3 regions of the Streptomyces sp. NPDC051218 genome follow, and region 3 is predicted to be linked to each of the others. Evidence: predicted binding sites of a transcription regulator. Region 3 holds the regulator's gene; each other region holds the start of a gene.
The links. Region 3 encodes HrcA, which represses chaperone genes, less so after heat shock. Its sites were predicted from a motif close to TTNGCACTCNGNNNNNCNGAGTGCNAA; they were not measured.
Positions count from the first base shown of each region.

Region 1: a site for HrcA is predicted at 7,672-7,698, ahead of groL (chaperonin GroEL). Genes of this name have one in related genera too.
Region 2: a site for HrcA is predicted at 4,026-4,052, ahead of groES (co-chaperone GroES). Genes of this name have one in related genera too.

Region 1 covers NZ_JBITEU010000004.1:455,897-466,066, reverse strand. Annotated here, with positions in the region: gene ACIBCK_RS15630 (ABC transporter substrate-binding protein) at 1-302, shown strand, start outside; gene ACIBCK_RS15625 (DUF3263 domain-containing protein) at 313-600, shown strand; gene otsB (trehalose-phosphatase) at 617-1,477, shown strand; gene ACIBCK_RS15615 (trehalose-6-phosphate synthase) at 1,752-3,143, opposite strand; gene ACIBCK_RS15610 (hypothetical protein) at 3,153-3,818, opposite strand; gene ACIBCK_RS15605 (glucosyl-3-phosphoglycerate synthase) at 3,920-4,864, opposite strand; SAM riboswitch class I at 5,033-5,167, shown strand; gene thrC (threonine synthase) at 5,185-6,492, shown strand; gene ACIBCK_RS15595 (MoaD/ThiS family protein) at 6,599-6,874, shown strand; gene ACIBCK_RS15590 (cold-shock protein) at 7,298-7,501, shown strand; gene groL (chaperonin GroEL) at 7,826-9,451, shown strand; gene ACIBCK_RS15580 (esterase/lipase family protein) at 9,570-10,170, opposite strand, start outside.
Region 2 covers NZ_JBITEU010000009.1:200,050-210,219, reverse strand. Annotated here, with positions in the region: gene ACIBCK_RS26790 (LysR family transcriptional regulator) at 1-118, opposite strand, end outside; gene ACIBCK_RS26785 (MOSC domain-containing protein) at 198-875, shown strand; gene ACIBCK_RS26780 (SDR family NAD(P)-dependent oxidoreductase) at 909-1,682, shown strand; gene groL (chaperonin GroEL) at 1,830-3,455, opposite strand; gene groES (co-chaperone GroES) at 3,573-3,881, opposite strand; gene ACIBCK_RS26765 (polysaccharide deacetylase family protein) at 4,425-5,384, opposite strand; gene ACIBCK_RS26760 (methyltransferase domain-containing protein) at 5,467-6,702, shown strand; gene ACIBCK_RS26755 (MFS transporter) at 6,794-8,284, opposite strand; gene ACIBCK_RS26750 (TetR/AcrR family transcriptional regulator) at 8,365-9,135, shown strand; gene ACIBCK_RS26745 (hypothetical protein) at 9,161-9,418, opposite strand; gene tsaD (tRNA (adenosine(37)-N6)-threonylcarbamoyltransferase complex transferase subunit TsaD) at 9,415-10,170, opposite strand, start outside.
Region 3 covers NZ_JBITEU010000001.1:893,130-903,299, reverse strand. Annotated here, with positions in the region: gene ACIBCK_RS04170 (SpoIIE family protein phosphatase) at 1-1,304, shown strand, start outside; gene hemW (radical SAM family heme chaperone HemW) at 1,392-2,624, shown strand; gene ACIBCK_RS04160 (DUF3097 domain-containing protein) at 3,092-3,916, opposite strand; gene ACIBCK_RS04155 (MBL fold metallo-hydrolase) at 3,952-4,695, opposite strand; gene ACIBCK_RS04150 (hypothetical protein) at 4,706-4,828, opposite strand; gene hrcA (heat-inducible transcriptional repressor HrcA) at 4,898-5,914, shown strand; gene dnaJ (molecular chaperone DnaJ) at 5,915-7,054, shown strand; gene ACIBCK_RS04135 (nitronate monooxygenase) at 7,366-8,463, shown strand; gene ACIBCK_RS04130 (16S rRNA (uracil(1498)-N(3))-methyltransferase) at 8,460-9,218, shown strand; gene ACIBCK_RS04125 (hypothetical protein) at 9,331-9,930, shown strand; gene ACIBCK_RS04120 (S41 family peptidase) at 9,982-10,170, shown strand, end outside.

The DNA of each region.
Region 1 (10,170 bases), on a different contig from region 3:
AGTTCCTCGACTTCGCCTACAGCACCAAGAACGTCCTGGACTTCTCGCGCGAGTACGACCTGCTGCCCGTGACGAACACCGCCGCCGAGCAGATGACGGGCAACAAGAACGACGAGGCGCTCGCCGAGTTCCTCGACGAGCTGCCCACCTCGCAGCTGTACCCCGTCGGCAAGACGTCCTGGGCGCAGGTGTCCGTCGATGTGAAGAAGTACATCGGCAAGTCCGTCGACGAGAACGGCAACCCGGCGTCGATCCTCAGCCAGATCCAGACCAAGGCGGCCACCGAGGAGAACTCGGAATAGCGTGGCCGGCATGACGGATGCCACGGACGCCTCGGATCCAGCCGATTCCTCCGACGACGCGTTCCCCGACACCGGTCTCTCCGAGCGCGACCGCGCGATCCTCGCCCTTGAGCGCCGCGACTGGGTGACCGGTCCCGGCGCCAAGGAGCGGGCGGTGCGTGAGCAGCTCGGCCTGGTGCCGGTGCGCTACTACCAGCTCCTGAACGCCCTGCTCGACGATCCCCGCGCCCTCGCGCACGATCCGGTCACCGTCAACCGGCTTCGGCGGGTCAGGGAGTCCCGGCGCACGGAGCGTTGAGCGTAGGGTCGGGCCCATGGGTGACCTTGAGTATGCGCCGAACTCTCCCGAGCTGCCCGAGCCCGTGACCCCCGCGGGGCGCGAGGGCCTTGCCGCGCTCCTCGCGCGGCCCGGGAAAACCGTGATCGCGCTCGACTTCGACGGCACGCTCGCGCCGATCGTGCCCGACCCCGAGCAGGCCCGCGCCCACCCCGACGCCGTCCCGGCCCTCGCCGCGCTCGCGCCGAAGGTGCTGTCCGTCGCCGTCGTCACCGGGCGCCCCGCGGGCGTGGCGGTGCGCTACGGCGGCCTCGCGGGTGTCCCGGGCCTCGAACACCTCGTCGTGCTCGGGCACTACGGCGCCGAGCGCTGGGACGCCGTCTCCTCCACCGTGCACGCGGCCGAGCCGCACCCCGGGGTCGCCGCCGTGCGCGCCGAACTGCCGGGGTTCCTGGACACGATCGGCGCCTGGCGCGGCTCGTGGATAGAGGAGAAGGGGCGCGCGGTGGCCGTCCACACCCGCCGCGCGTCCGATCCGCAGGCCGCCTTCGAGGCGCTGCGCGAACCGCTCGCCGAGCTGGCGTCCCGCCACGGCCTGATCGTCGAACCGGGCCGCATGGTCCTGGAGTTGCGCCCACCGGGCATGGACAAGGGCGTGGCCCTCGCCGACTACGTACGGGAGGTAGGCGCCGAGACCGTCCTGTACGCGGGCGACGACCTCGGCGACCTCCCCGCCTTCGCGGCGGTGGAGAAACTCCGCTCCGACCAGGTGCGGGGGCTGCTGGTGTGCAGTGGCAGTGCGGAGGTGGCGGAGTTGGCGGAACGGGCCGACTTGGTGGTGGACGGGCCGGAGGGCGTGGTGGAGCTGCTCTCCGCCATCGCTGCTCAACTGGGCTGACCGGCGCCGAGGTTAGGGCTGACGCCTACCCGGTGACTTTTCCCCAACCCCGCCCCTTCCCGAAAACCCGCTCGGCGCGGGGGCCTTGGTGGCCGTCATCACCGGCTCCGCCGAGTTCGTCCTCAAACGCCGGACGGGCTGAAAATGGCCGGCTCCGGGGCAATCGGGCGGGTGGGCGGGGATTCAGCCCCTCCGGCGTTTGAGGAGCGGGGTCTGGGGCGGAGCCCCAGTTTCGGGAAGGGGTGGGATTGGGGAGAGCCCCGCAGGGTCCGCCCTACCCCAGCGCCCGCAGCTGGTCCAGGAACCACTGGGCCGGGGGGAGTGCCGTCGCCGCTGCCGCGAGGCGTTTCGTGCGTTCCGCCCGCTCCTCCAGAGGCATCGTCAGCGCCGCGTGCAACGCCGCAGCCGTGCCCGTCACGTCGTACGGGTTGACGACGATCGCGTCCTCGCCCAGTTCCTCGTACGCCCCCGCCTCCCGAGACAGGACAAGAGCGCACCCCTCGTCCGAGACGACCGGAACCTCCTTGGCCACGAGGTTCATGCCGTCCCGGATGGGGTTCACCAGCGCCACGTCCGCGAGGCGGTACGCCGCCAGGGAGCGGGCGAAGTCGTCCTTCACGTGGAGGACGACCGGGGTCCAGCCCTCCACCCCGAAGCGGGAGTTGATCTCGTCGGCGACCCGCTGCACCTCCGCCGTGTAGTCGCGGTACACCGAGAGGTCCTGCCGCGAGGGGTACGCGAAGGCGACGTGCACCACCCGCTCCCGCCACTCGGGGCGGGACTCAAGCAGCTCGCGGTAGGCGTGCAGGCCCCGCACGATGTTCTTCGACAGTTCCGTCCGGTCGACGCGGACGATCACCTTCCGGTCGCCGGAGCCCCCGATCTGCTCCCGCAGCGCGACAAGACGTTCCTCCACGTCCGCCCGCCGCGACCGCTCCCGCAGGAAGTCCGCGTCCGCGCCCAGGCCGTGCACCCCGATCCGCGTACCCGTCGTACCGCCGAGGACGGCCACGCAGCATTCCGTGAACGCGTCCGCCCACCGGCCCGTGAGGAACGCCGCCCGGTCGGCCCCGAGGATGCCGCGAAGCAGCTGCTCCGCGACGTCGTCCGGCAGCATCCGGAAGTAGTCGACCGGTGCCCACGGCGTGTGCGAGAAATGGCCGATGCGCAGGTCGGGACGGAGCTCGCGCAGCATCCCCGGCACCAGCGCCAGGTGGTAGTCCTGGACGAGGACCGCCGCGCCCGCCGCGGCGCTCTCGGCGAGTGCCTCGGCGAAAGCGCGGTTGTACGTCTCGTACGACGCCCACTGCGCCCGGAACTCCGGGCCGAAGGCCGGTTCGAGCGGGGTCTGGTAGAGCATGTGGTGGACGAACCACAGCACCGAGTTCGCGATCCCGTTGTACGCGTCGGCGTGCACCTGCGGATCGATGTCGAGCATCCGCACGCCCGGCTCGCCGACCCCGCGCCGCACGGCCTCCCGGTCGCCGTCGCCCAGCGCCGCGCAGACCCACAGGGCATCCGCATCGTCCCCGATCGCGCTCAGACCCGAGACGAGTCCGCCTCCGCCCCGCTTGGCCGTCAGTTCCCCGTTCTCTTCAAGGGTGTACGTGACGGGGCCGCGGTTGGACGCGACGAGGACGTGGGCGGCGGCGTGCTCGGAGACCATGTGGCGAACCTAGCCCCTGGGGGGAGGGCTCAAACGTCTGCTTCTCGCCGCCGCCACCGCGAGCGCCCCCAGCGCGCACAGGGCGATCGCGAGACCCGCGTACAGCATCGTGTCCGACTCGTCGCCCGCCTCGGCGAGCCCCCGAGGTCCGCTCGCCATCCCCACCGGCTCCTCCTGCCGCTGCGGGGCCGGCCGTGCCTGCACCCGCTGGGCGACGATCGCCGACGTGCACGGGGTGCCGCCGCCCCGGACGGACGCGGGGCAGTTGCTGCCGGGCGCCGTCACGGTGATCGCGCGCGCCTCACCGGAGGTGCAGGGCGCCTTCAGCCGCTGGGTGACGGTGACCTTGCCGCGCCGGTGGACATCGCCCTTCCACACGTACGTCCGTCCCTGCGTGGTGACCTTGCCGCTGCTCGCCACCGGCTTCGAGCCGGGCGTCGCAGGCCAGGACGCGACGGCCCCGGTGCGCGGTCTTCCCGAGGAGTTCGCGAGGACGATGGTGTTCCAGACGTCACTGCACACCGGCGCGGTCCGCTTCGCGGGCACGTTGGTGACCGTGACGTCCGGCTGCTCACGCCCGGTGCGGGCGGTGCCGTTGTCGCCGCCTTCGGTGTCCGCCGCGGCGGACACGGCCGCGGCGCCGAGCGCTCCTGCCGCGAGGGTGGCCGTGGCCATGGCCATGGCACCCACGCGTAGCGCGTTTCCCGTTACCTGTCTGACCCACATAAGCACCCACATAAGTGGGGAATGTAGACAAAATGCCCGGCTCGGGGCGGTTACGCCACGCGGCGTGCCGTGTACTCCGCGATGCCGCACATCGGCGGGCGCTCCTCCGTGTCCACCGAATGGGTCCGCGGCTCGAACCCCTGCTCGCCCCGTTCGAACTGGGTGAGCTCGGGCCGTACGAGATGGCCGCGCGCGAGCCGCAGCTGTGCCGTCCGGTAGATCGCCGCGGCCATCCGGCCGAGCGCCTGCCCGTCCTGATGCCGGTGCTTGCGCACACCGACATCGACCTGCGCGAGCGCGTCCAGGCCCACGGTGTGCAGCGCGTCGACGAGCAGGCCGAGCTCCACCCCGTAGCCGACGGGGAACGGCAGCCGCTCCAGGAGGGACCTGCGGGCCGCGTACTCGCCGCCCAGCGGCTGGACGAAGCCCGCGAGCTGGGGCCAGTGCATGTTGAGCAGCGGGCGCGCCATCAGCTCGGTCACCCGGCCGCCCTGATCGGCGGTTCCGGCCAGGGGGCGGTCGTACATCGCCTTCACGAAGTCCACGTCGGGATCGGTCAGGAGGGGGCCCACTATCCCGGTCACGAAGTCCGCCGAGAACTCCCTGAGGTCCGCGTCGACGAACGCGACGATGTCGCCGCCGGTCACCAGGAGCGAGCGCCACAGGACCTCGCCCTTGCCGGGCACGGCCGGAAGGCGCGGCAGGATCTCATCCCGGTGCACGACCCGCGCGCCCGCCTCCCGGGCGACCTCGGCCGTGCGGTCACGGGAGCCGGAGTCGATCACCACGAGCTCGTCCACGAGGGCCGCCTTCTCCACCAGCTCACGGCGGATCTCGGCGACGATCGCACCGACCGTCCCCTCCTCGTCGAGGGCGGGCAGGACGACACTCACCGAGGCCCCCGACGCCCGCTTGGCGGCGACGAGTGCGCTGAGCGGACGGTCGGCGACGGACCAGGAACGCCTGGTCAGCCAGCGCTCGGCCTCTTCCAGCACGGGTGGCTCCTCCTGTATGTGGCCTACATGTGATCCATCTCGCGGTTCGGACGACTATCTCAAGGGTCCAGGCCGTCGGTTACAGTCTTGAACAACGCGGATGACCATCGCACGTCGGGGGTCATCGCGTAACAAATGCCCGGGGCCCATGAAGCCCCGGCGCCATACCGCTCATCCAGAGGGGCAGAGGGATACGGCCCGTTGAAGCCCCGGCAACCATCCCGCCGACCACGCACGCGAGGTCTCGGTGGGGAAGGTGCCAATTCCGTCTCGTGGCGAGATGCGCCGCGAGGAAGATGAGGAGAAAGGGCCTCGCCTCCATGGCTGCGCAGACTGTCGCAACGAACGAAAACACCTCTTCGACCACGGGTTCCGTGGATCTCGGCCCCGCGTCCGGCCTCTCCTGCCGCGAGTGCGGCGAGCTCTACGCGCTGGGCCCGATCTTCGCCTGTCAGGCCTGTTTCGGCCCGCTCGAAGTCGCGTACGACCTGCCGACCGGTGACCCCGAGGCACTGCGGAAGCAGATCGAGGCCGGCCCGGACAACATCTGGCGCTACGCCCCGCTCCTGCCCGTCCCCGCGGACGTGGCGTCCAAGCCGAACATCAACCCCGGCTGGACCAAGCTCGTCAAGGCCGACAACCTCGCCCGCGAACTCGGCGTCGAGCAGGGCAAGTTGTTCGTCAAGGACGACTCCGGCAACCCCACGCACTCCTTCAAGGACCGCGTCGTCGCGCAGGCCATCGAGGCGGCGCGCGCCTTCGGCTTCACCACGCTCTCCTGCTCCTCCACCGGCAACCTCGCCGGCGCCGTCGGCGCCGCCGCGGCCCGCGCCGGCTTCCGCTCCTGCGTGTTCATCCCGCACGACCTGGAGCAGGGCAAGGTCGTCATGGCCGCGGTCTACGGCGGCGAGCTCGTCGGCATCGAGGGCAACTACGACGACGTGAACCGCTTCTGCTCCGAGCTCATCGGCGACCCGCTGGGCGAGGGCTGGGGCTTCGTGAACGTGAACCTGCGGCCGTACTACGGCGAGGGTTCCAAGACCCTCGCGTACGAGATCTGCGAGCAGCTCGGCTGGGTCCTGCCCGACCAGCTGGTCATCCCGATCGCCTCCGGATCGCAGCTCACGAAGATCGACAAGGGTCTGAAGGAGCTGATCGCCCTCGGCCTCGTCGAGGACAAGCCCTACAAGATCTTCGGCGCCCAGGCCGAGGGCTGCTCGCCGGTGTCCACCGCCTTCAAGGCCGGTCACGACGTCGTGCGCCCGCAGAAGCCGGACACCATCGCCAAGTCGCTCGCCATCGGCAACCCCGCCGACGGGCCGTACGTGCTCGACATCGCGCGTCGCACGGGCGGGGCCGTCGAGGACGTGAACGACGAGCAGGTCGTCGACGCGATCGAGCTGCTCGCTCGGAGTGAGGGGATCTTCGCGGAGACCGCCGGCGGGGTGACGGTCGGCGTCACGAAGAAGCTGGTCGAGGCGGGCCTCATCGATCCCTCCCTCACCACGGTGGTGTTGAACACCGGCGACGGACTCAAGACGCTTGATGCCGTTGCCGAGAGGTCTCAGGCGACCGCGACGATCAAGCCCAGCCTTGAGGCGTTCCGCTCCGCGGGTCTTGCCAAGTAGGCATCGCTGTTGTCTGCGGGGCCGTCGTGGCTGGTCGCGCAGTTCCCCGCGCCCCTTCGGGGGCGCCCCCTGGCGGGGCGCCCCCCGATCTACCGAGGTGAATCCCATGAGCGTCAAGGTCCGCATCCCCACCATCCTTCGCACCTACACCGGCGGTCAGTCCGAGGTCGCCGCCGAGGGGGCGACGCTCTCCGAGGTCATCGCCGACCTGGAGAAGAACCACACCGGTATCGCTGCGCGCGTCCTGGACGACCAGGGCAAGCTGCGGCGCTTCGTGAACGTCTACGTGAACGACGACGACGTGCGCTTCGAGCAGGGTCTCGAGACCGCGACGCCGGACGGTGCCGGGGTCTCCATCATCCCCGCCGTCGCCGGTGGTTGATCCTTTAAAGAAACACCCTGCGTAATCTTCATTGCCCCCTCCGCGAGAGAAGCGGAGGGGGCAATTCCATGTGATTGAGCGCGGTACAGTTGGGAAGCGAGCTTCCTGTTTGTGCCGAGCGCATATACGAAGTCGCCCCGAGGGCGACAAGAAGTAGCCAAAGTGCACTGCCCATTTGCCCTCTCCGTGGCATTTGTCTGGCCCGACTTGCCCTGAACTCCGGCGAATTCTCCGCATATCACCGATCAGGCGTGCCCAGAATTCTCGTCCGATTGACCTGTTGCAGAGGGCAGTTGGACAGATACATTCAGCCGCGGTCGACGCGTTCCGGCGCACGCCTCCACAACCCATTGGGGGGGTGAGGTCTGACCCGGGTCCGCGAAGTGCGGGCCCGTGCAAGGGCCAGTAATAGGGGAGTTAGGCATGGCTCAGGGCACCGTCAAGTGGTTCAACGCGGAGAAGGGGTATGGCTTCATCGCGGTCGACGGTGGTGCGGATGTTTTCGTCCACTACAGCGCGATTCAGATGGACGGCTACCGCACCCTTGAAGAAGGTCAGCGAGTGGAGTTCGAGATCTCGCAGGGCCAGAAGGGTCCGCAGGCGGACATGGTCAAGCTCGCCGTCTGATCTCGGCGCGATCGGCCAGCGACTTAGCGAGTGACGAGGGCCCGCATCCCGACAGGGGTGCGGGCCCTCGTGCGTCCCCCGGCGGCCCGGCCGGGGACGCACCCCCCTCGTACGTCTGAGATCCGTGAGAGGCGCTTGCACTCGTAGGGGTCGAGTGCTAATCATTGGGCTTAGCACTCTCCGAGTGAGAGTGACAGAACTTGGATCGGGTCGGTGAGGCCCGCAGGCCGGGTGGGGCAAGGAACCACAAGGTTTGCAGGCCGTCCGTCGCGGGCACTGGCGCGATCCGGAGCATGCCACCCCTGTCCGGGAGGACCACTTCACATGGCCAAGATCATCGCGTTCGACGAGGAGGCACGGCGCGGCCTCGAGCGCGGCATGAACCAGCTCGCCGACGCCGTCAAGGTGACCCTGGGCCCCAAGGGTCGCAACGTCGTCCTCGAGAAGAAGTGGGGCGCCCCCACGATCACCAACGATGGTGTTTCCATCGCCAAGGAGATCGAGCTCGAGGACCCGTACGAGAAGATCGGCGCCGAGCTGGTCAAGGAGGTCGCGAAGAAGACGGACGACGTCGCCGGTGACGGCACGACGACCGCGACCGTCCTGGCGCAGGCGCTGGTCCGCGAGGGCCTTCGCAACGTAGCCGCCGGTGCCAACCCGATGGCCCTCAAGCGCGGCATCGAGAAGGCCGTCGAGGCCGTCTCGGGCGCCCTCCTTGAGCAGGCCAAGGACGTGGAGACCAAGGAGCAGATCGCTTCGACCGCCTCCATCTCCGCCGCCGACACCCAGATCGGCGAGCTCATCGCCGAGGCGATGGACAAGGTCGGCAAGGAAGGCGTCATCACCGTCGAGGAGTCGCAGACCTTCGGTCTTGAGCTTGAGCTCACCGAGGGCATGCGCTTCGACAAGGGCTACATCTCGGCGTACTTCGCCACCGACATGGAGCGTATGGAGGCGTCGCTCGACGACCCGTACATCCTGATCGTCAACTCGAAGATCTCGAACGTGAAGGACCTCCTTCCGCTCCTCGAGAAGGTCATGCAGTCCGGCAAGCCGCTGCTGATCATCGCCGAGGACGTCGAGGGCGAGGCCCTGTCGACCCTGGTCGTCAACAAGATCCGTGGCACGTTCAAGTCCGTCGCCGTCAAGGCCCCGGGCTTCGGTGACCGCCGCAAGGCCATGCTCGGCGACATCGCCATCCTCACCGGTGGCACCGTCATCTCCGAGGAGGTCGGCCTCAAGCTGGAGAACGCCGGTCTCGACCTGCTCGGCCGCGCCCGCAAGGTCGTCATCACCAAGGACGAGACCACGATCGTCGACGGCTCCGGTGAGAGCGACCAGGTCCAGGGTCGCGTCAACCAGATCCGCGCCGAGATCGAGAACTCGGACAGCGACTACGACCGCGAGAAGCTGCAGGAGCGCCTGGCGAAGCTCGCCGGCGGTGTTGCGGTCATCAAGGCCGGTGCCGCGACCGAGGTCGAGCTCAAGGAGCGCAAGCACCGCATCGAGGACGCCGTTCGCAACGCGAAGGCTGCCGTCGAAGAGGGCATCGTCGCCGGTGGTGGCGTGGCCCTCATCCAGGCCGCCGCTGTCTTCGAGAAGCTTGAGCTCGAGGGCGACGAGGCCACCGGTGCCGCCGCTGTGAAGCTGGCCCTTGAGGCCCCGCTGAAGCAGATCGCGGTCAACGCCGGCCTTGAGGGTGGTGTCGTCGTCGAGAAGGTGCGCAACCTGACCGTCGGCCACGGCCTGAACGCCGCGACCGGTGAGTACGTCGACATGATCGCCGAGGGCATCCTCGACCCGGCGAAGGTCACGCGCTCTGCCCTGCAGAACGCCGCGTCCATCGCCGCGCTGTTCCTCACCACCGAGGCCGTCATCGCCGACAAGCCGGAGAAGGCGGGCGCTGCCCCGGCCGGCGGCGGCATGCCGGGCGGTGACATGGACTTCTGATCGACCTCTGGTTGATCAGCGGTTCATCGCTTCACGCGAACCGAGGGCGGCACTCCTTCTCACGAAGGGGTGCCGCCCTCGGGCGTTTCGGGAGCCGTGCGTGACTACGGCAGGCTGACTACGGCAGGCGGTCGAGCAGCCAGGTGCAGAGTTCTTGCGTGATCAGGGTGTGGGCCTCGTTGTGGGTGGCGCAGAGGTACTCGTCCAACTCGCTCTCCTCGGACTGCTCCGGGAACGGCGCGTGCAGCTTCTCGTGGGTGTCGATGTCGCGCAGGGCCACCGCGCTCACGGCGGGTACGAAGCAGTGCTCGCGGATCTCGGCCTCGGAGCCGAGACCGATGATGGCGGGGATCTTGTTCAGCTCGTCGGCGAGGATGCCGAAGCCCTCCAGGGTGCCGCCGGGGGCGCCGTCGATCTCGGGCATGCCCGAGATGTGGATCTGCGGCTTGCGCAGGGTCACCACCCGCAGTTGCGCGACGAGTTGGTCCTCGCCCGCGGGCTGCGTGCAGAGGTGGGTGCCGGTGATGGCGAGGCCCTTGCCGCGGAACGCCCGCTGCCCGGGGGCGATGCCGTTGGCGACGCCGGTGCGCACGCCGTTGGCGACGCCGATCTTCCGCGGGCGGCTCGGCCAGCCGCCGACCCGCTCCAGCTCGGCGAGGAACTCGACGCGCTCCTTGTCGGTCTCCGGGGTGTCGTCCCACTCCGCGATGTGCTGCCAC
Region 2 (10,170 bases), on a different contig from region 3:
GCGCCTTCATCTGCTGGCTCACGGCGGGCTGGGTGCAGCCGAGCTCGCGCGCCGCGGCGGAGAAGGAGCCAGTGGCGGCGACCGCACGCAGGACACGGAGATGACGGGCCTCGATCATGGCTCAAGCATAAGCGACGCTTGGGTAGAACGACCAATAATGCGTCGACGCTTTGAGCGAGCTCGCCTAGCCTTCCGTCATGAAGCTTCTCTCCGTGAATCTGGGCCGGTTCAAAGCCGTGGACTACAGCGACGCCCCCTCGGGCGGCACCGGCATCGACAAGCAGCCCGCCGAAGGGGCCGTACGGGTGACGGCGCCCGGCCCCAAAGGCGTCGGCGGGAGCGGCCTTGCCGGGGACGAGGTCTGCGACACGCGGCACCACGGCGGCGACCACCAGGCGGTGTACGCCTACGCGCGCGAGGACCTCGACGCATGGGAACGGCTGCTCGGCCGCCCGCTGCCCCATGGTTCCTTCGGCGAGAACCTCACGACGTCCGGGATCGACGTCAGCGGCGCGAAGATCGGCGAACGCTGGCGCGTCGGGCCCGAGTTGCTCCTGGAGGTGACGTCGGGCCGCATCCCCTGCCAGACGTTCCAGGGCCACCTCGGTGAGAAGCAGTGGGTCAAACGCTTCACTCAACAGGGCACTCCCGGCGCTTACCTGCGGGTGATCGAGCCGGGTGAGATCCGCGCCGGGGACGCGATAGAGATCGCGCACCGTCCGGAGCACGATGTCACCGTCGCCCTCCAGTTCAGGGCGGTGATGACGGAGAAGCACCTGCTGCCGAGTCTGCTCGCCGCCGGGGACGCGCTGCATCCCGAGTTGATCGAGACGGCTCGTAAGTACGCGGAGAAGCACGGCTCACGGACGCCGTGACCGGAGGTCTTCGGATCTCACTAGCCTTGGTCCATGACTACGGCTCTGATTACGGGATCGACCGCCGGTATCGGCGCGGCCTTCGCCCGGCGGCTCGCCGGTGACGGCCACAACCTGGTCCTTGTGGCACGGAACACCGAGCGGCTACGGGAGCAGGCGACCGAACTGCACGACCGGCACGGCATCGAGGCCGAGGTGCTCACCGCGGACCTCGCGACCGACGACGGGATCACCGCCGTCGAGAAGCGGCTCGCGGACCGCAGGAACACGGTCGACCTGCTGGTGAACAACGCCGGGTTCGGCAACAAGGGCCGGTATCTGGAGGTGTCGATCGAGGACGAGCTGACGATGCTCAAGGTGCACTGCGAGGCGGTGCTCCGGCTGACGTCGGCGGCGACGAAGTCGATGCGGGAGCGGGGGCGCGGCGGTGTCGTCAACGTCGCTTCGGTGGCGGCGTTCGTGCCGCGCGGTACGTACGGGGCCTCGAAGGCGTGGGTCGTGCAGTTCACGCAGGGGGCGGCGAAGGACCTGGCCGGCTCCGGGGTGCGCATGATGGCCCTGTGCCCCGGATTCGTACGGACCGAGTTCCACGAGCGCGCCGGAATGGGGACGTCCAACATCCCCAAGTGGATGTGGCTCGACGCGGACAAGCTGGTGGCGGCCGCGCTCTCCGACTTGGCGCGGGGCAAGCCCCTGTCCATCCCGGACCCCCGCTACAAGGCCCTGATGGGCGTGGTGAAGGTGACGCCGAGGGCGCTGCTGGGCGGCGTCACGTCGAGGACGGGACGGAAGTACGGCCCGCAGTAGAGGCCCCGGACGAGCGCCCCGTAAGGGGCGCGGGGAACTGCGCGACAAGCCACGACGGGCTCGCACGCAAGAACGCACGGAGGCCCGGCACCCCGAAGTGGGGTGCCGGGCCTCCGTTTCAGCTACGCGGCAGCGTCAGGCAGCGGGTCAGTGCGAGTGACCGTGACCGCCGTGACCGGCGTCACCCTCGTCCTCGGCCGGCTTCTCGACGACCAGGGTCTCGGTCGTGAGCAGCAGGGAGGCGATGGACGCGGCGTTCTCCAGCGCGGAGCGCGTCACCTTGACCGGGTCGATGACGCCGGCCTTGACCAGGTCGCCGTACTCGCCGGTCGCGGCGTTGAAGCCGAAGCCCTTGTCGAGCTCGGCGACCTTCGAGGTGATGACGTAACCCTCGAGGCCGGCGTTCTCGGCGATCCAGCGCAGCGGCTCGACGGCGGCGCGGCGGACGACGGCGACGCCAGTGGCCTCGTCGCCCTCCTTGCCGAGGTTGCCCTCGAGGACCTTGACGGCGTGCACCAGAGCGGAGCCACCACCGGAGACGATGCCCTCCTCGACCGCGGCGCGGGTCGCGGAGATGGCGTCCTCCAGACGGTGCTTCTTCTCCTTGAGCTCCACCTCGGTGGCGGCGCCGACCTTGATGACGCACACGCCGCCGGCCAGCTTCGCGAGGCGCTCCTGGAGCTTCTCGCGGTCCCAGTCGGAGTCCGTGGCCTCGATCTCGGCCTTGATCTGGTTGACGCGGCCCTGCACCTCGGAGGCGTCGCCGCCACCGTCGACGACCGTGGTGTCGTCCTTGGTGACGGTCACGCGGCGCGCGGTGCCGAGCACGTCGAGGCCGACCTGGTCGAGCTTGAGGCCGACCTCTTCGGCGATGACGGTGCCGCCGGTGAGGGTGGCGAGGTCACCGAGCATGGCCTTGCGGCGGTCACCGAAGCCGGGGGCCTTCACCGCGACGGCGTTGAAGGTGCCGCGGATCTTGTTCACGACCAGGGTCGACAGGGCCTCGCCCTCGACGTCCTCGGCGATGATCAGGAGCGGCTTCGAGGCGTTGGTCTGGATGACCTTCTCGAGCAGCGGCAGCAGGTCCTGGATGGACGAGATCTTGCCCTGGTGGATCAGGATGTACGGGTCGTCGAGGACGGCCTCCATACGCTCCTGGTCGGACACCATGTACGGGGACAGGTAGCCCTTGTCGAAGGCCATGCCCTCGGTGAAGTCCAGCTCCAGACCGAAGGTGTTGGACTCCTCGACGGTGATGACACCGTCCTTGCCGACCTTGTCCATCGCCTCGGCGATGAGCTCGCCGACCTGCGGGTCCTGGGCGGACAGACCGGCGACGGCCGCGATGTCGGCCTTGTCGTCGATCGGGCGCGCGGTCGAGAGCAGCTCGTCGGACACGGCCTTGACGGCGGCGTCGATGCCCTTCTTCAGGGCGGCCGGGGAGGCGCCGGCGGCGACGTTGCGCAGGCCTTCCTTGACCAGGGCCTGGGCGAGCACGGTCGCGGTGGTGGTGCCGTCACCCGCGATGTCGTTGGTCTTGGTCGCCACCTCCTTGACGAGCTGGGCGCCGAGGTTCTCGTACGGGTCCTCGACCTCGACCTCACGGGCGATGGTGACGCCGTCGTTGGTGATGGTCGGGGCGCCGAACTTCTTGTCGATGACGACGTTGCGGCCGCGGGGGCCGATCGTCACCTTGACCGTGTCGGCAAGCTTGTTGACGCCGCGCTCGAGGGCGCGACGGGCGTCCTCGTCGAACTTCAGGATCTTCGCCATGGGAGCGGTTCAGCCCTCTCGAAAATTCGGGTTTAACGAACTACGCCCCTCGCCGCCCGGCAATCAGCGGGGTGACCAGGGGCGCAGCTCACAAGCAATACTGGTGAAGCGGGTGAATTACTTCTCGACGATCGCGAGCACGTCGCGAGCCGAGAGGACGAGGTACTCGTCGCCGTTGTACTTCACCTCGGTGCCGCCGTACTTGCTGTACAGCACGACATCGCCGACCTTCACGTCGAGCGGCAGGCGCTCGCCGTTCTCGAAGCGGCCCGGGCCCACGGCGAGGACAGCACCCTCCTGGGGCTTCTCCTTCGCGGTGTCCGGAATGACCAGGCCAGAGGCCGTGGTCTGCTCGGCGTCGAGCGGCTGGACCACAATGCGGTCCTCGAGCGGCTTGATGGCAACCTTGGAGCTGGCGGTCGTCACGATCCGGTCTCCCCCTTCGGAGATCTACGGGGTTAACAGTCTGGGGTGGCGACCAGGTGGATCCGTCGTCGCGGGTGCCGGACCTGCCCGTCGCTGGTTGGCACTCTCCAGTGGTGAGTGCCAAGGCCGAGACTAGGACGACGATTAGCACTCGGTCAAGCGGACTGCTAATTCGCTGACGCGGGTCTTATCCCGGAGGCGACGCCGAACGGCCCCCGCGCCCCTCGGGACAACGCTTCCCCGCGGTGGGCGGTTCCGTCTCCGTGGCCGTGCTCCGCCCCGAATCCGTGGCCGTGTACCCCTTCTCCGTAGCCGTGCGCCGCCCCGCCTCCGTCCTCAACTGCCGCCCCGTTTCCGGCGCCCCCGCAGGTGGAGCGCAGCTGGGCGACACCCCGGGCTTCTTCGGCGGGACCTTCTCCGCCGCCTTCCGCCCCAGCCTCTCGATCGGGTCGACCGACTGCGCGCACCCCGTGAGCAGCGCGGGCGCGAGCACGCCTGCCGCGAGCGCGCCGACGAGGAACCGCCGCGCCCGCGCCCGCCCGGTCACAGGTAGTCCTCCAGCCTGGCCACCGCGTACCCCTTGTCGGTGACCGTCTTCATGACCTTGCGGATCATGTCGGGCATCGTGCCCTTCCAGTCCTCGCGCCCCCGGAAGTGCGTGAGGATGATGTCGCCGGGGTGCAGGTCCCGGTCCCACTCGCGCCAGTCCATGCGGTCGGGGAACGCCTCGGACGCCCACAGCGGGACGGCCTTGATGCCGCAGGACTTGGCGGCGCGCAGCGAGTCCGCGTTGTAGTTGCCGTACGGCGGCCGGAAGAGCTCGGGGCGTTTGCCGTACCGCTTGTGGATGACGTCCTGCATGCCGCAGATCTCGCGCCGCTGCTGCTTGTACGAGAGTCCCGGCAGGTAGGGGTGGTTCAGGGTGTGGTTGTTGAGCACGACCCCGCGCGACTGCATCTTCTTGAAGTAGCCGTAGTCCTCCTTGACCAGGTAGTCGCTGAGGAACGCGGTGTACGGGATCTGCAGTTCGCTCATCATCTTGAGCAGCGCAGGGTCCTTCTCGGCGCCGTCGTCGATGGTCAGGAAGACGACCTTCTTCTTGGTCGGGATGGTCGTGAAGACCGGCGGCAGACTCGCCTGCCCCTTCACCTCGAACCCCTTGCGGGTGGTGATCGTCGGCTTCTTGGCCGGGGCGAGCGGCGCGGCCAGCGGGGGCTTCGCCAGGCCCCAGCGCTTCGCGGCCGCGGCGCGGGCGACCTGGGTGACGCGGAGTTTGTGGGCGTAGGAGTCGAGGGCGCGGGCGGGCGGTGCGTCCAGGCGCTGCTGACCGGGGGCGGGGTTCGCTCCGCCGTCGTCGCCCGAGGCGCAGCCGGAGACGATGGCGGCGGCGGTCAGCACGGCGGCCCCGGCCCGCACTCGGCCCCTGATCCGGCCCTGCGCCCGGACCCGCCCCCGGCCCTTCCGTCTCGCCCTAAATTTGTCGTTTTGTCGTACTAGTTGCATGGCGCCGAAGCTTTGCAGCTCACAGCCCCGCTGCCCGGCCGACACCGCCGCCGGACGCACACCATCCACCGACTGGCCCACAATGGGGCGGGTGAACGACCTCGACCGTGATCCGACTGCCCCGACCGCCCTGACCTCCTTCTCCGCGCTGCTCACCCCCGAAGGCCGGGCCCTGCTCGATCTCGACGAGGTGCGGGAGGCCGACCCGGCCCGGGAGCTGGCCGTCGCGACCCGCCTGCGCCGCGAGCACCCGGCGGAACTGGTCACGGCGGTGCTCGCGCAGGCGCGGCTGCGGCGGCGTGCGGTGGCGAAGTTCGGGACCGAGGACGCGGGCCGGATGTTCTTCACCCCGAACGGCGTCGAACAGGCGACCCGTACGAGCGTGGCCGTGCATCGCGCCGAGAGCTTCAAGGCACTCGGCGTCCGCACCCTGGCCGACCTCTGCTGCGGCATCGGCGGCGACGCGATCGCCCTCGCGCGCGCCGGTATCGCCGTCCTCGCCGTCGACCGCGACCCGCTGACCTGCGCGGTGGCGCGTGCGAACGCGGAGGCGCTCGGGCTCGCGGATCTCATCGAGGTGCGCGAGGCCGATGTCACCGAGGTCGACACGTCCGCGTACGACGCGGTCTTCGTCGACCCGGCGCGGCGGGGCGGGCGGGGCCGCATCTTCGACCCCGAGGCCTACTCCCCGCCCCTCTCCTGGGCGATCGAGGCCGCCCGCAAGGCTCCGCGCGCGGCGCTGAAGATCGCCCCTGGGATTCCGCACGAGGCAGTTCCCGCCGACGCCGCGGCCGAGTGGATCTCGGACGCCGGGGACGTGAAGGAGGCGGTGCTGTGGTTCGGCACGGACACCCCCTCCTCGCACCGCGCGACGCTGCTGCCCTCGGGGGCGTCGCTGTGGTCCTCGCTCGACGCGATGCTGCCGGACCCGCCGGTGCGGGCGATCGGGTGCTATCTGTACGAGCCGGACGGCGCCGTCATCCGTGCGCATCTGGTGGCGGAGGTGGCCGCGCGGGTGGAGGGCGGCCTGATCGACGAGACCATCGCGTACGTCACCTCCGACTCCCTGCACTCGACGCCGTACGCGGCGGCTTACGAGATCACCGACCAACTCCCCTTCGGAGTGAAGAAGTTGAAGGCGGTGCTGCGGGAGCGGGAGATCGGAACCCTGACGGTGAAGAAGCGAGGCTCAGCGGTGGAACCGGAGGAACTACGCCGCAAGGTGAAACCACAGGGCAAGAACGCGGCGACGGTGTTCCTGACGCGGGCGGCGGGGGCGCCGACGATGCTGATCGGGCAGCCGGTGACGGAATCCTGAGACGGGAGTGCCGCCCCCGCTGATCACCGGCTCCGCCGAGCTCGTCCTCAAACGCCGGACGGGCTGATTCGTCCGGCATTCTCCCCGCCTCTCACCCATGCGTCGAACGGGAGACCCCCGGATCGACGCCGTCGTCCAGATTCTGTGAAGAATCCTGCTGGGCGTACGTCTGCGCAGGTCGCGGCCGTGTGGGGGCGCGATGCAGCACCGCCGTGGCGGCGGCCGCCGCCGCGAGGAGCGCCGCGGCGACGCCGAACGCGGTCGCGTACCCGTCCGCGAGCGCCCCCGGCCCCCGGCCGCCCCCGGTGACGCCCGACGCCACCGTCACCAGGACCGCGAGCCCCAGCGAACCGCCCAGCTGCCGGGAGCTGTTGAGCAGCCCCGATGCCATGCCGGTCTCCTCGGCGGCGACACCGGACGTCGCCGCCGTGCCCAGCGGCACGAAGCACATGCCGATGCCGACGCTCGCCACGAGCGAGGGCCCCACGACGGATCCCAGGAACGTCCCGGCGGGGCCGACCGCGAGGGCGAACCACACGAACCCGGCCGCACCGAGAAGCCCGCCGGTCACCAGAAGCGCCCGCTCCCCGAACCGCCCCACCTTCCGCGCCGAGATCGCCGACCCGGCGACGATGCCCGCGCAGAACGGCAGGAACGCCGCCCCGGCCCGCGTCGGCCCGTACGACATGACCTCCTGGAGGTAGAGCGAGGTGAAGTAGAAGGCGGCGAACTGGCCCGATGACATCAGCAGCGCGAACGCGTTCGCGGAGAGCACGGGACGGTTCCTGAGCAGGCCGGGCCGGAGCAACGGCTCGCGGCGGCGGGACTCGACGGCGGCGAACGCGCCGAGCAGCGCGGCGGCAGCGGCGAGCGTGCCCAGCGTCGTGCCGGAGCCCCACGCGTACGTCTCCGTGCGGACGAGGCCGAGGACGAGCACCGTCATGCCGGCCGTGACGAGCAGCGCCCCCACCACGTCCAGGCGCGGCGCGGGCCCGGTGCGCCGGTCGGCGGGCACGCCGTGCCGGGAGAGGAGGAGCGCGGCGAGCACCACGGGGACGTTGATCAGCATCACCGAGCGCCAGCCCGCCACGTCCGTCAGCAGCCCGCCCGCCATGACCCCGACCGCGCCGCCCAGCGCGCCCGCGGCGCCCCAGAGGCCGAGCGCCCGTGAACGCGCGGGCCCGGCGGCGTAGTTGACGGTGATCAGCGCGAGCGCCACGGGTGCGAGGGCCGCCGCGCCCGCCCCCTGCACGGCCCGCGCCGCGACGAGCTGCCCCGGGGTCTGGGCCAGGCCGCCCACCAGGCTCGCGAGCCCGAAGACCGCGAACCCGGCGGTCAGCGTGCGCCGCCGACCCACCACATCGGCGAGGCGTCCGCCCAGCATGAGGAGGCCGCCGAAGGCGAGGGCGTAGGCGTTGACGACCCAGAGCAGCGATTCCGCCCCGAAGCCGAGGTCGTCGCCGATGTCGGGCAGTGCGATGTTCACGACGGACATGTCGAGAGAGACCAGGAACTGCACGGTGAGCAGCACAGGCAGCAGCCAACGCGCCCCCGAGGACTTCGAGTCAGCGGTATTCACCATGCTCACGCACATTACTATACGCGTATAGAAAATACAGGGGTGTGCGTCGGCCACTCGGGACGGGCGCGACAATGAGCCGCGTGGAAGCAGAGAAGCCAGCGCCAGGAGCAGCGAAGCCGGGAGAGAGGCCCGGCGAGAAGCCGGGAGAGGAACCGGGCGAGGAACCGGGCGAGGAACCGGGCGGGAAGCCGGGCGGGAAGCAGAAGCGGGGGCGCCCCAGCCGCATCGACCTCGACACGATCGTCGGCATCGCGCGCCGCATCCTCCAGGAGGAGGGCGTGGCCGCCCTGAGCATGCGCCGGGTCGCCAAGGAGGTCGGCACGACCCCGATGGCGCTCTACCACCACGTACGCGACAAGGACGAGCTCCTGATGCTCACCCTGTCCGGCACGGCCGACTCGGTCCCGCGTCCCGCACTCCCCGACGACCCGCGCGACCGGCTGCTCGCGGTGTCCCTGCACATGCACGGCACGCTGGCCCGGATGCCGTGGGTGGTCGAGGTGCTCGGCCTCGGCGACCTCACCGACAAGGGCGCCCTGTGGATGGTCGAGGAAATCATCGACACGTGCGTCGCCTGCGGCCTGACCCCGCCCCAGGCCGTCGCCGCCTACCGCACCATCTGGTACTGCGTCTACGGCGACCTGGTCTTCCGCAGGGCGACGGACCGCCGCGCCGATGAGCCGGACCGCAGGCTTCACTTCCCCGGCATGCTCGACGACGCGGACGCAGAGGAGCTGCCCCGGCTGACCGCGCTCGCCGGCCGCTGGCTGGAACTGACGACGGCGTACGACGTGGCCACGCAGCTGGGAGCGGTCATCGACGGGCTTCTGGGGCAGGCTCGGCGCCCCTGAACCGCTCCCCCGGCGGCGGAGGGCGTCAGCCCAGGCCCACCGACTCGAAGCGCCACCTGTGCACCGGGCGCGACACCAACTCCGGTGCGGGCTCCGGGAGTTCGGGCAGGTCGGCGTAGTACGCCGTGTCCCACCAGGTCAGGACGAGCACCCGGTCCTGCGGAGCGCGGAAGCTCTCCCGCCGGACCGGCTCACCGTCCAGGACCTGCGCCCGCGCCCACGCGAGCAGCTCATCGCCACGCCCGTCGGCGGCGCGGGCCTCCCACATCAGCGCGACGGTCACGAGTACAGGTTCTCCTTGCTGACCTCGTGCACGTGATCGTGATCGTGGCCGTGGTCGTGGTCGTGCGCGTGCGTGTGGCCCGGCACGTGCGGCTCCGTCACCGGCAGCGAGGAGTCCGCCGACAGGTCCCAGTCGGACGCCGAGCGGTTCCTGGCCACCATCTCGGCGCCCAGGGCGGCCACCATCGCGCCGTTGTCCGTGCACAGCTTCGGCCGCGGCACCCGCAGCCGGATCCCGGCCGCCTCGCACCGCTCCTGGGCAAGCGCGCGCAGCCGCGTGTTGGCGGCCACGCCACCGCCGATCATCAGGTGGTCCACGCCCTCGTCCTTGCAGGCCCGCACGGCCTTGCGGGTCAGCACGTCGACCACCGCCTCCTGGAAGGACGCCGCCACGTCACGGACGGGAACGTCCTCGCCCGCGGCCCGCTTGGCCTCGATCCAGCGCGCCACCGACGTCTTCAGACCGGAGAAGGAGAAGTCGTACGCCGCGTCGCGCGGCCCGGTGAGACCGCGCGGGAAGGCGATCGCCTTCGGGTCGCCCTCCTTCGCGTACCGGTCGATGACGGGGCCGCCGGGGAAGCCGAGGTCGAGCACCCGTGCGATCTTGTCGAAGGCCTCGCCCGCCGCGTCGTCGATCGTCGCGCCCAAAGGCCGGACGTCCGAGGTGATGTCGGTGGACAGCAGCAGCGAGGAGTGGCCGCCGGAGACGAGCAGCGCCATCGTCGGCTCGGGCAGCGTGCCGTGCTCCAGCTG
Region 3 (10,170 bases):
TCAACCGCGGCGCGCTCACCTTCCTCGCCGAGGCGTCCGACCTGCTCGCAGGACAGTTCGACGAGGACCTGGTGGCCGCACTCGCCGGGCAGCTGCTCGTGCCGCGGCTCGCGGACTGGTGCGCGGTATGGCTCGACGACGAGGCGGAGGTCGCGCCGCGCGACTCCATGAGCGGGGGCGCGGGCTCCCGGCTCGCCCGCGTCTGGCACACCAGTGAGCAGCGCATAGAGGAACTGCGCCGCAGCCTGGAGAAGGACCCGCCACGGCTGCCCGAATCCGTCGGCTCCGGCGCCGTCCCCGTGCCGTGGCCCGGCGAGGCGCTCTCGGTGCCGGAGGAGGCGAGCGGCACGGCCCTCGCGTACCGCCTCACGGCGGGCGGTCGCGGCCTGGGCACGCTGATCATCGGGCGGGCCGGCATGGTGCGCTTCGCCGACGAAGTCACCGGCCTCATCGAGGACTTCAGCCGCCGCGTCGCACTGGCCATCAACGCGGCGCGGCGCTACCAGCGCCAGGCCACCATCAGCCAGGTCCTCCAGCGCGGCCTCCTCCCGAGCTCCGTCGCGGACATCCCCGGAGTGCACAGCGGCGTCGTGTACGAACCGCGGGACAAGGGCGGACCCGGCGGTGACTTCTACGACGTGTTCCAGGCGGGCAAGGGCCGCTGGTGCTTCGCGCTCGGCGACGTACAGGGCAAGGGCGTCGAGGCGGCCGTCGTGATCGGCCTCGCCCGGCCGTGGCTGCGGCTGCTCGCCCGCGAGGGGTACGAGGTCGCGGAGGTGCTCGACCGCCTCAACCAGCTCCTGCTCGACGACGCGACGGAGGCGGCGGACGCGGCCGCGGCGGTGGTCGCGGTGGCCGGCGGCCAGGGCGTCCCGCCCGACGGAGCCACCTCCCGCTTCCTCTCCCTCCTCTACGGGGAGCTGGTGCCCACGGACGACGGCGGAGTCCGCTGCACGGTGGCGAGCGCGGGCCACCCCCTGCCGCTCCTGCTCTCCCCGGACGGGACGGTCCGCGCGGCGGCCACGCCCCAGCTGCTCCTCGGGGTCGTCGACGACGCGACGTACACGAGCGAGACGTTCGATCTGCGGACGGGGGACACGCTGCTCTGCGTCACGGACGGGGTGACGGAGCGCCGCACGGGGCAACTGATGTTCGATGACGGCGACGGCCTCGCGACGGCGCTCGCGAGCTGCGCCGGGCTGGACGCGGCGCTGGTGGCGGAACGGATCAAGCGCCTGGTGCACGAATTCTCCGAGCGGCCGCCGGACGATGATCTGGCGGTGCTGGTGTTGCAGGCGCAGTAGGCGGGATCGGGTGCGGCGTCGTGGGCGTGCACCGCGGGGCCTGTGGCGCGGCGTCGGGTCCCTTCGTGGTGCGGGACAATCGAAGGTATGCCTTCCGCACTGCCCGATGGTGAGCCCATGCCCGAGGACGGGGCCCTGCCCGCGTCCGCCCTCGCGGCTGCGGGGACACGACCGCTCGGCTTCTACCTCCACGTCCCGTACTGCGCCACCCGCTGCGGCTACTGCGACTTCAACACCTACACCGCGACCGAGCTGCGCGGCTCCGGCGGCGTGCTCGCCTCGCGCGACAACTACGCGGACACGTTGGTCGATGAGGTGCGGCTCGCACGGAAGGTGCTCGGGGACGACCCGCGCCCCGTCCAGACCGTCTTCGTGGGGGGCGGTACGCCGACGCTGCTCGCCGCGGCCGACCTGGTCCGCATGCTGGGGGCGGTGCGGGAGGAGTTCGGGCTCGCGGACGACGCGGAGATCACCACCGAGGCGAACCCGGAGTCCGTCGATCCCGCCTACCTGAGCGAACTGCGGGCCGGCGGCTTCAACCGCGTCTCCTTCGGGATGCAGAGCGCCAAGCAGCACGTACTGAAGGTGCTCGACCGCACGCACACCCCCGGCCGGCCCGAGGCCTGCGTGGCGGAGGCGCGGGCCGCGGGCTTCGCGCACGTCAACCTCGACCTCATCTACGGCACCCCGGGCGAGACCGACGACGACTGGCGGGCCACGCTCGACGCGGCGATCGGCGCCGGGCCCGACCACGTCAGCGCGTACGCCCTGATCGTCGAGGAGGGCACACAGCTGGCGCGGCGGATCCGGCGCGGCGAGGTGCCGATGACGGACGACGACGTGCACGCGGACCGGTACCTGATCGCCGACGAGGTCCTCGGCGGTGCCGGGTTCTCCTGGTACGAGGTGTCCAACTGGGCCACGTCCGAGGCGGGGCGGTGCCTGCACAACGAGTTGTACTGGCGTGGGGCCGACTGGTGGGGGGCCGGGCCGGGGGCCCACAGTCATGTCGGGGGCGTGCGGTGGTGGAACGTCAAGCATCCCGGGGCGTACGCGGGGGCGTTGGCCGCTGGGCGCTCGCCGGGGGCGGGGCGGGAGGTGCTCGCTGCGGAGGACCGGCGGGTGGAGCGGATTCTGCTGGAGCTGCGGTTGCTTGAGGGGTGTCCGTTGTCGTTGCTTCGGCCCGCCGGCCTTGCGGCTGCGGGGCGGGCCCTCGCGGACGGCCTCCTCCAGGCGGGGCCCTACGAGGAGGGGCGGGCCGTGCTTACCCTGCGGGGGCGGTTGTTGGCGGACGGGGTTGTGCGGGATCTGGTGGACTGAGGTTCCAGCGGCCCTGCGGGGCTCTCCCCAATCCCACCCCTTCCCGAAATTCCGGCTTCGCCGGCCGCGCGGTTGCCGTCATCACCGGCTCCGCCGAGTTCGTCCTCAAACGCCGGACGGGCTGAGAATGCCTGGCGGGGCTGGGTGGGCAGCTGCGGGGCAATCGGACGGGTGGGCGGGACAGCTTGCACCCGTAGACGGAGATGGCCCAGGTCCCCGCTGGGCAAGCCGCGGGGCAATCGGGCGGGTGGGCGGGAAAGAATCGCCGCGCAGCGGTGGGTCAGACGCACTCGGAGATGGCGAGGCCCAGGTCCCCGCTGGGCAAGCCGCGGGGCAATCGGGTGGGTGGGCGGGAAAGAATCGCCGCGCAGCGGCGGAAAGGCCGGTCCGCAGGCGGCGAGGGCCCGACGCCTGGAGAGATCCGCCGCGCAGCGGCGGGCCAGGTCGCACTCGGAGACGGCGGCGGCTTAAGGCGCTGTCACGAAGTCGATCAGTTCCTCCACGCGGCCCAGCAGTGCCGGTTCAAGATCCCGGTAGCTCCGGACCGAGCCCAGGATCCGTTGCCACGCGGCGCCCGTGTTCGGGGGCCAGCCCAGTGCCTCGCAGACGCCCGTCTTCCAGTCCTGGCCGCGCGGGACGCGGGGCCACGCCGCGATCCCCACCGAGGACGGCTTCACCGCCTCCCACACGTCGATATAGGGATGCCCCACCACCAGCGCCGACGGAGAACTCACCGCCGCCGCGATCCTCGACTCCTTGGAGCCCGGGACCAGGTGGTCCACCAGGACCCCCAGGCGCGCGTCGGGCCCGGGGGAGAAGTCGTCCACGATCCCCGGCAGGTCGTCGATGCCCTCCAGATACTCGACGACCACGCCCTCGATCCGCAGGTCGTCACCCCACACCCGCTCCACGAGCTCCGCGTCGTGCCGCCCCTCGACGTAGATCCGCCCGGCACGGGCGACCCGGGCCCGAGCCCCCGGCACGGCCACCGAACCCGAAGCGGTACGCGTGGGACGTACAGGTGAGGTGGAGGATGCGGTGGACGGGCGGACCAACGTCACCGTCCGGCCCTCCAGGGCGAAGGCCCCCGGCGTCATCGGGAAGACGCGGTGCTTGCCGAAGCGGTCCTCCAAGGTCACCGTCGGACCCTCCGCCGTCTTCTCGCAGCGGATCACCGCCCCGCAGAAGCCGGTGCTCAGCTCCTCCACCACGAGGTCCGCCTCCGCGGCGACCTCCGGCACGGGCTTCTGCTTCTTCCAGGGCGGGGTCAGGTCCGCGGAGTACTGGCGCATTTTCCCGACGATAGGAAGAAGAAGGGGGAGGCTCGCTACGACACGCCGAAGCGGGCCGCCAGTGTGGCGCGTTGCGCACGGACAAACGCCGCATCGACCACCGCACCGTGCCCCGGCACGTACAGCGCGTCCTCGCCGCCCAGCTCCAGCAGCCGGTCGAGCGCGGCAGGCCACCGAGCCGGGACCGCGTCGGGGCCGGCCTGCGGTTCGCCCGACTCCTCGACCAGGTCGCCGCAGAAGACGATCTCCGGGGACTGCGCGGTGCCCGGCACCAGGACCGCCAGGTCGTGGCCCGAATGCCCCGGGCCCACGTTCGCGAGGAGCACCTGCACCCCGCCGCCCAGATCGAGCGTCCACTCCCCGCACACCGAGTGGTGCGGGGACACCAGCAGATCGGCGGCCTCCGCCGCGGCGTCCGGGGCGACCCCGTGCCGTACGGCGTCGTGGCGCAGCTCGTCGCGGCCCTTCGCCAGGAGCGCGTCGAGGCCAACGGCTCCGTACACTTCCACGCCCGCGAACGCCGCGGCCCCGAGCACATGGTCGAAGTGCGGATGCGTCAGGACGAGGTGAGTGACCCGGCGGCCACCGCCGAGGATGCCGCGAGCCTCGGTGCGCAGCTCGCCGCCCTCACGCAGCGTCGCCCCCGCCTCGATCATCAGCGCCGATTCGCCGCCGACCACCAGACCCGCCGTACAGTCCCAGACCGGCAGGCGCCGCCGCCCCACATGCGGCGCCAGCCGCTCCCAGCCCGCCTCGTCCCACGCCAGTGCCACGTCCATGAGGTCGACGCTAGTCCCGCGCGGGCGGCTCGGCAGCCGTCACCTCGGCCTTCGGACCGACATAGCGGGTCCGGCCCTTGCCGGGGCCGTACCCGACGGCCGTACACTGGGCGCGGCGCAGGCTGGCACTCACCCCAGGGGAGTGCCAGGCAGAGCCGCAGGGCAGACAGGTTTCAGGGCAAAAAGGTGGAGGTGAGCGCGGATGCTGAATGAACGCAGGCTCGAGGTGCTGCGCGCCATCGTCCACGACTACGTCGGCACCGAGGAGCCCGTCGGCTCCAAGGCGCTCACCGAGCGGCACAGCCTCGGGGTCTCCCCGGCCACGGTCCGCAACGACATGGCGGCGCTGGAGGAGGAGGGGTTCATCGCCCAGCCTCATACGAGCGCGGGGCGCATCCCCACCGACAAGGGGTACCGCCTCTTCGTCGACAAGCTCGCGGGCGTCAAGCCGATGGCGGCGCCCGAGCGCAGGGCCATCCAGAACTTCCTCGACGGCGCCGTCGACCTCGACGACGTCGTGGCGCGCACGGTGCGGCTGCTCGCGCAGCTGACCCGGCAGGTCGCGGTCGTGCAGTACCCGTCCCTGACGCGGTCGACGGTGCGGCACGTGGAGCTGCTCTCGCTGGCTCCCGCCCGCCTGATGCTCGTCCTGATCACGGACACGGGCCGGGTCGAGCAGCGCATGATCGACTGTCCCGCGCCGTTCGGCGAGACCTCGCTCGCGGACCTGCGGGCGCGGCTCAACAGCAGGGTCGCGGGCCGTCGCTTCGCGGACGTGCCGCAGCTGGTGCAGGACATGACGGAGTCCTTCGACGCGGAGGACCGCGGCACGGTGGCGACGGTGCTCTCCACCCTCCTCGAAACCCTGGTCGAGGAGACCGAGGAGCGGCTGATGATCGGCGGAACGGCCAATCTCACCCGCTTCGGACATGACTTTCCCCTCACCATCAGGCCCGTCCTGGAGGCTCTTGAGGAGCAGGTCGTCCTGCTCAAGTTGCTTGGCGAAGCCACGGATTCGGGCATGACCGTACGGATCGGTCACGAGAACGCCCATGAGGGACTCAGCTCCACGTCCGTGGTCTCCGTCGGCTACGGTTCGGGCAGCGAGGCAGTAGCCAAGCTCGGCGTGGTCGGCCCGACCCGCATGGACTATCCGGGAACGATGGGAGCAGTACGCGCAGTGGCACGTTACGTCGGACAGATCCTGGCGGAGTCGTAAGTGGCCACGGACTACTACGCCGTACTAGGCGTGCGCCGCGACGCTTCCCAGGACGAGATCAAGAAGGCCTTCCGGAGGCTTGCGCGAGAGCTTCACCCGGACGTGAATCCGGATCCGAAGACTCAGGAGCGCTTCAAGGAGATCAACGCCGCGTACGAGGTGTTGTCGGACCCGCAGAAGAAGCAGGTCTACGACCTCGGCGGTGACCCGCTGTCCCAGCAGGGCGCGGGCGGCGGCGCGGGCGGTTTCGGAGCCGGTGGCTTCGGCAACTTCTCGGACATCATGGACGCGTTCTTCGGGACGGCGTCGCAGCGTGGCCCCCGGTCGCGCACGCGCCGTGGCCAGGACGCCATGATCCGGCTCGAGATCGACCTGGACGAGGCGGCCTTCGGGACCACCAAGGACATACAGGTCGACACGGCGGTCGTCTGTACGACCTGCAGCGGTGAAGGTGCCGCGCCGGGGACATCCGCTCAGACGTGTGACATGTGCCGCGGTCGCGGTGAGGTGTCGCAGGTCACGCGGTCCTTCCTCGGTCAGGTCATGACGTCGCGGCCGTGCCCGCAGTGTCAGGGCTTCGGCACGGTCGTGCCCACCCCGTGCCCGGAGTGCGCCGGCGACGGCCGCATCCGGTCGCGGCGGACGCTCACCGTGAAGATCCCCGCCGGTGTCGACAACGGCACGCGGATCCAGCTCGCGGGCGAGGGCGAGGTCGGCCCCGGCGGCGGCCCCGCAGGCGACCTGTACGTGGAGATCCACGAGCTGCCGCACGCCGTCTTCCAGCGGCGCGGTGACGACCTGCACTGCACGGTCACCATCCCTATGACGGCCGCGGCCCTGGGCACCAAGGTGCCCCTGGAGACGCTGGACGGCATGGAGGAGGTCGACATCCGGCCGGGCACGCAGTCCGGCCAGTCGGTGCCGCTGCACGGCAGGGGCATCACGCACCTGCGGGGCGGCGGTCGCGGTGACCTCATCGTGCACGTCGAGGTCCTCACGCCGAGCAAGCTGGACGCGGAGCAGGAGCGGGTCCTTCGGGAGCTGGCGGTGCTGCGCGGCGAGGAACGGCCCACGGGGCAGTTCCAGCCGGGACAGCAGGGTCTGTTCTCCCGCCTCAAGGACGCGTTCAACGGGCGGTAGCGCCTTTTACGGGCGAGGGCGCCTCGAGCGGTGCCTTTCCTGCGCCCCCGGTAGCGGTTCGCCCGTGCCGGGGGCGCTTTGCTGTCTGTCCGCGGGCTGTCCTGGGTTGCTCGCGCCCCGCGGCGGAGCCGCACATGTCACAGCCCCGCGCCCCTTACGGGGCGTTGTGGGTTGCTCGCGCCTCGCGGCGGAGCCGCACATGTCACAGCTCCGCGCCCCTTGGGGCGCTCCTGATCATGCCGGGTGACGGGTGGGTGGGTGGGAAAGACCCGCGATTCGGCCCCCCGGCCAGGAAGTGGCACGATGCGTTCATGCCCACCGCACTGACCGATCTCTGCCGCCTCCCGATCGTGCAGGCCCCCATGGCGGGAGGCGCCTCGTGCCCCCAGCTCGCCGCGGCCGTCTCCGAGGCCGGAGGCCTCGGTTTCCTCGCCGCCGGGTACAAAACCGCCGACGGGATGTACCAGGAGATCAAACAGCTGCGGGGGCTCACGAGCCGTCCGTTCGGCGTGAACCTCTTCATGCCGCAGCCCGAGTACGCGGACGCCGCCGCCGTCGACGTCTACCGCAACCAGCTCGCCGGTGAGGCCTCCTGGTACGAGACGCAGCTCGGCGACCCGGACAGCGGCCGCGACGACAACTACGACGCCAAGCTCGCGATCCTCGTCGAGGACCCGGTGCCGCTGGTGTCGTTCACCTTCGGCTGCCCCACCCGCGACGTCTTCGACGCCTTCGCGCGGGTCGGCACCATCACCGTCGCCACCGTCACCTCGCCCGAAGAGGCGCAGACCGCCCAGTGGTCGGGCGCCGACGCCGTATGCGTCCAGGGCATCGAGGCGGGCGGCCACCAGGGCACGCACCGCGACAACCCCGAGACGGACGGCGCCGGGCTCGGCCTCCTCTCGCTCATCGCGCAGGTGCGCGAGACCGTGCAGATCCCGGTCGTCGCGGCCGGCGGCCTGATGCGCGGCTCGCAGATCGCGGCGGTGCTCGCGGCCGGCGCGGACGCCGCGCAGCTTGGCACGGCCTTCCTGGTCTGCCCCGAGTCGGGCGCCAACGCCCTGCACAAGCAGGCCATGACCAACCCGCTGTTCACCCGCACCGAACTGACCCGCGCCTTCTCGGGACGCCCCGCACGGGGCCTGGTCAACCGCTTCATGCGCGAGCACGGTCCCTACGCCCCCGCCGCCTACCCCCAGGTCCACCACCTCACCAGCGGGCTGCGCAAGGCCGCCGCCAAGGCCGGTGACGCGCAGGGCATGGCGCTGTGGGCGGGGCAGGGCCACCGCATGGCGCGGGAGCTGCCCGCCGGTCAGCTCGTGGAGGTTCTCGCGGCCGAACTGGCCGAGTCGAAGGCCGTGTTGGCGGCCGGAGGGCAGCAGGGGACCCAGCCGGGGAGCCCGGCGTGACCGCACCCGTCTTCGTCGTCGAGACCTTCGAGACCCGGGGGAACCCTGCCGCGGGCGGCGACGGACGCTACGTACTCGACGGTCCAGAAGGGCGTCACGCCGTCTCCGTGAAGCGGCTGCACGCCGGTGAGGACGTCGTCCTGACCGACGGGGCCGGGCGCTGGGCCGACTGCGTGGTCGAGGACACCGAGGGCAAGGACCGGCTGATCCTGCGGATGGACCCCGTACGGGAAGAGGCCCTCCAGGAGCCCCGCATCACCGTCGTACAGGCGCTGCCCAAGGGTGACCGAGGTGAACTCGCCGTCGAGACCATGACGGAGACCGGCGTCGACGCGATCGTGCCGTGGTCCGCGTCGCGCTGCATCACGCAGTGGAAGGGCGAGCGCGGACTCAAGGCGCTCGGCAAGTGGCGTGCCACGGCGCGCGAGGCGGGCAAGCAGTCGCGCCGGGTGCGCTTCCCCGAGGTGGCGGACGCGATGTCGACCAAGCAGGTCGCCGCGCTGCTCGCCACGGCCGACCTCGCCGCGGTCCTGCACGAGGAGGGCAGCGAGCCGCTGGCCACGGCGGATCTGCCAAAGGCCGGGCACATCGTCCTGGTGGTCGGCCCCGAGGGCGGCGTATCGCCGGACGAGCTCGCGGCGTTCGCGGACGCGGGCGCCAAGCCGTACCGCCTGGGGCGCAGCGTGCTGCGTACGTCGACGGCGGGGACGGCGGCGACCGCACTGCTCCTGGGGCGCACGGGCCGCTGGTCCTGAACCCGCCCCGAGCAGCCCGCCGGGGAGTGGACGCAAAGGGGACTATCGTCAGACGGCCCGCAGTGGCACTCTGCCGCCTATGGGGGCATTGAGGCGCTTACATGATCGTGCGGTGGACGTGCGAGGCAGGCGACGGCAGGTGCTGTACGCCGTCGGGTTCGCGGGGGCGGCGGTGATCGGGGTCGCCGCGTGCGATCCGGTCGACGGCGGGATGAACACGGCGGCCGTCGCGATCACCACCGACCAGCTGGCGACCAAGGAGCTGGAGCGGCAGCATCTCGACGTGCTGTGGATCAGCTGCACCGCCCGCTACAAGGACAAGGTCACCCCGACCGGCGACGGACCCGACCGCGACGCCCGTGTCACCGTCGACTGCCAGGGCCAGGCCAGGGAGGGGAAAGGGGGCGAGGACACCAGCGACATCACCGTCAAGGGGACCGTGACGTCCGTCGTCGACGGACACTGCGTACGCGGAGACCTCACCGCCAAGGTCGACGGCAAGGAGTGGTTCCGGGTGGACGTCATCGGGGACTGCTCCGGTGGCGACCGGTCGACCGAGCCGGAGGAGTCCGACCAGCCGCAGGAGCCGGAGCAACCGGACCAGCCGGACGAGCCCGACCAGCGGCCCACCGCGACCGTCACCGTGACCGCCACGCCCGACCCGCCGCCGCGGCGGCCCGATCCGACCTGCACCTGCTTCAAGGGCAAGTGATCCAAAACCCTGTCCGGCTCCGCCGAGGCTGCCTAGGCTGGCCGTGTGACACTGACTGGGCACTCTGCGTATCTCCGGTTTCCGCATCTGCGTGGCGAGTTGGTCGCCTTCACCGCCGAGGACGACGTCTGGGTCGCGCCCCTCGACGGCGGCCGGGCATGGCGCGTCAGCGCCGACAACACGCCGGTGAACCACCCCCGCATCTCCCAGGGCGGCACGACCGTCGCCTGGACGTCCACA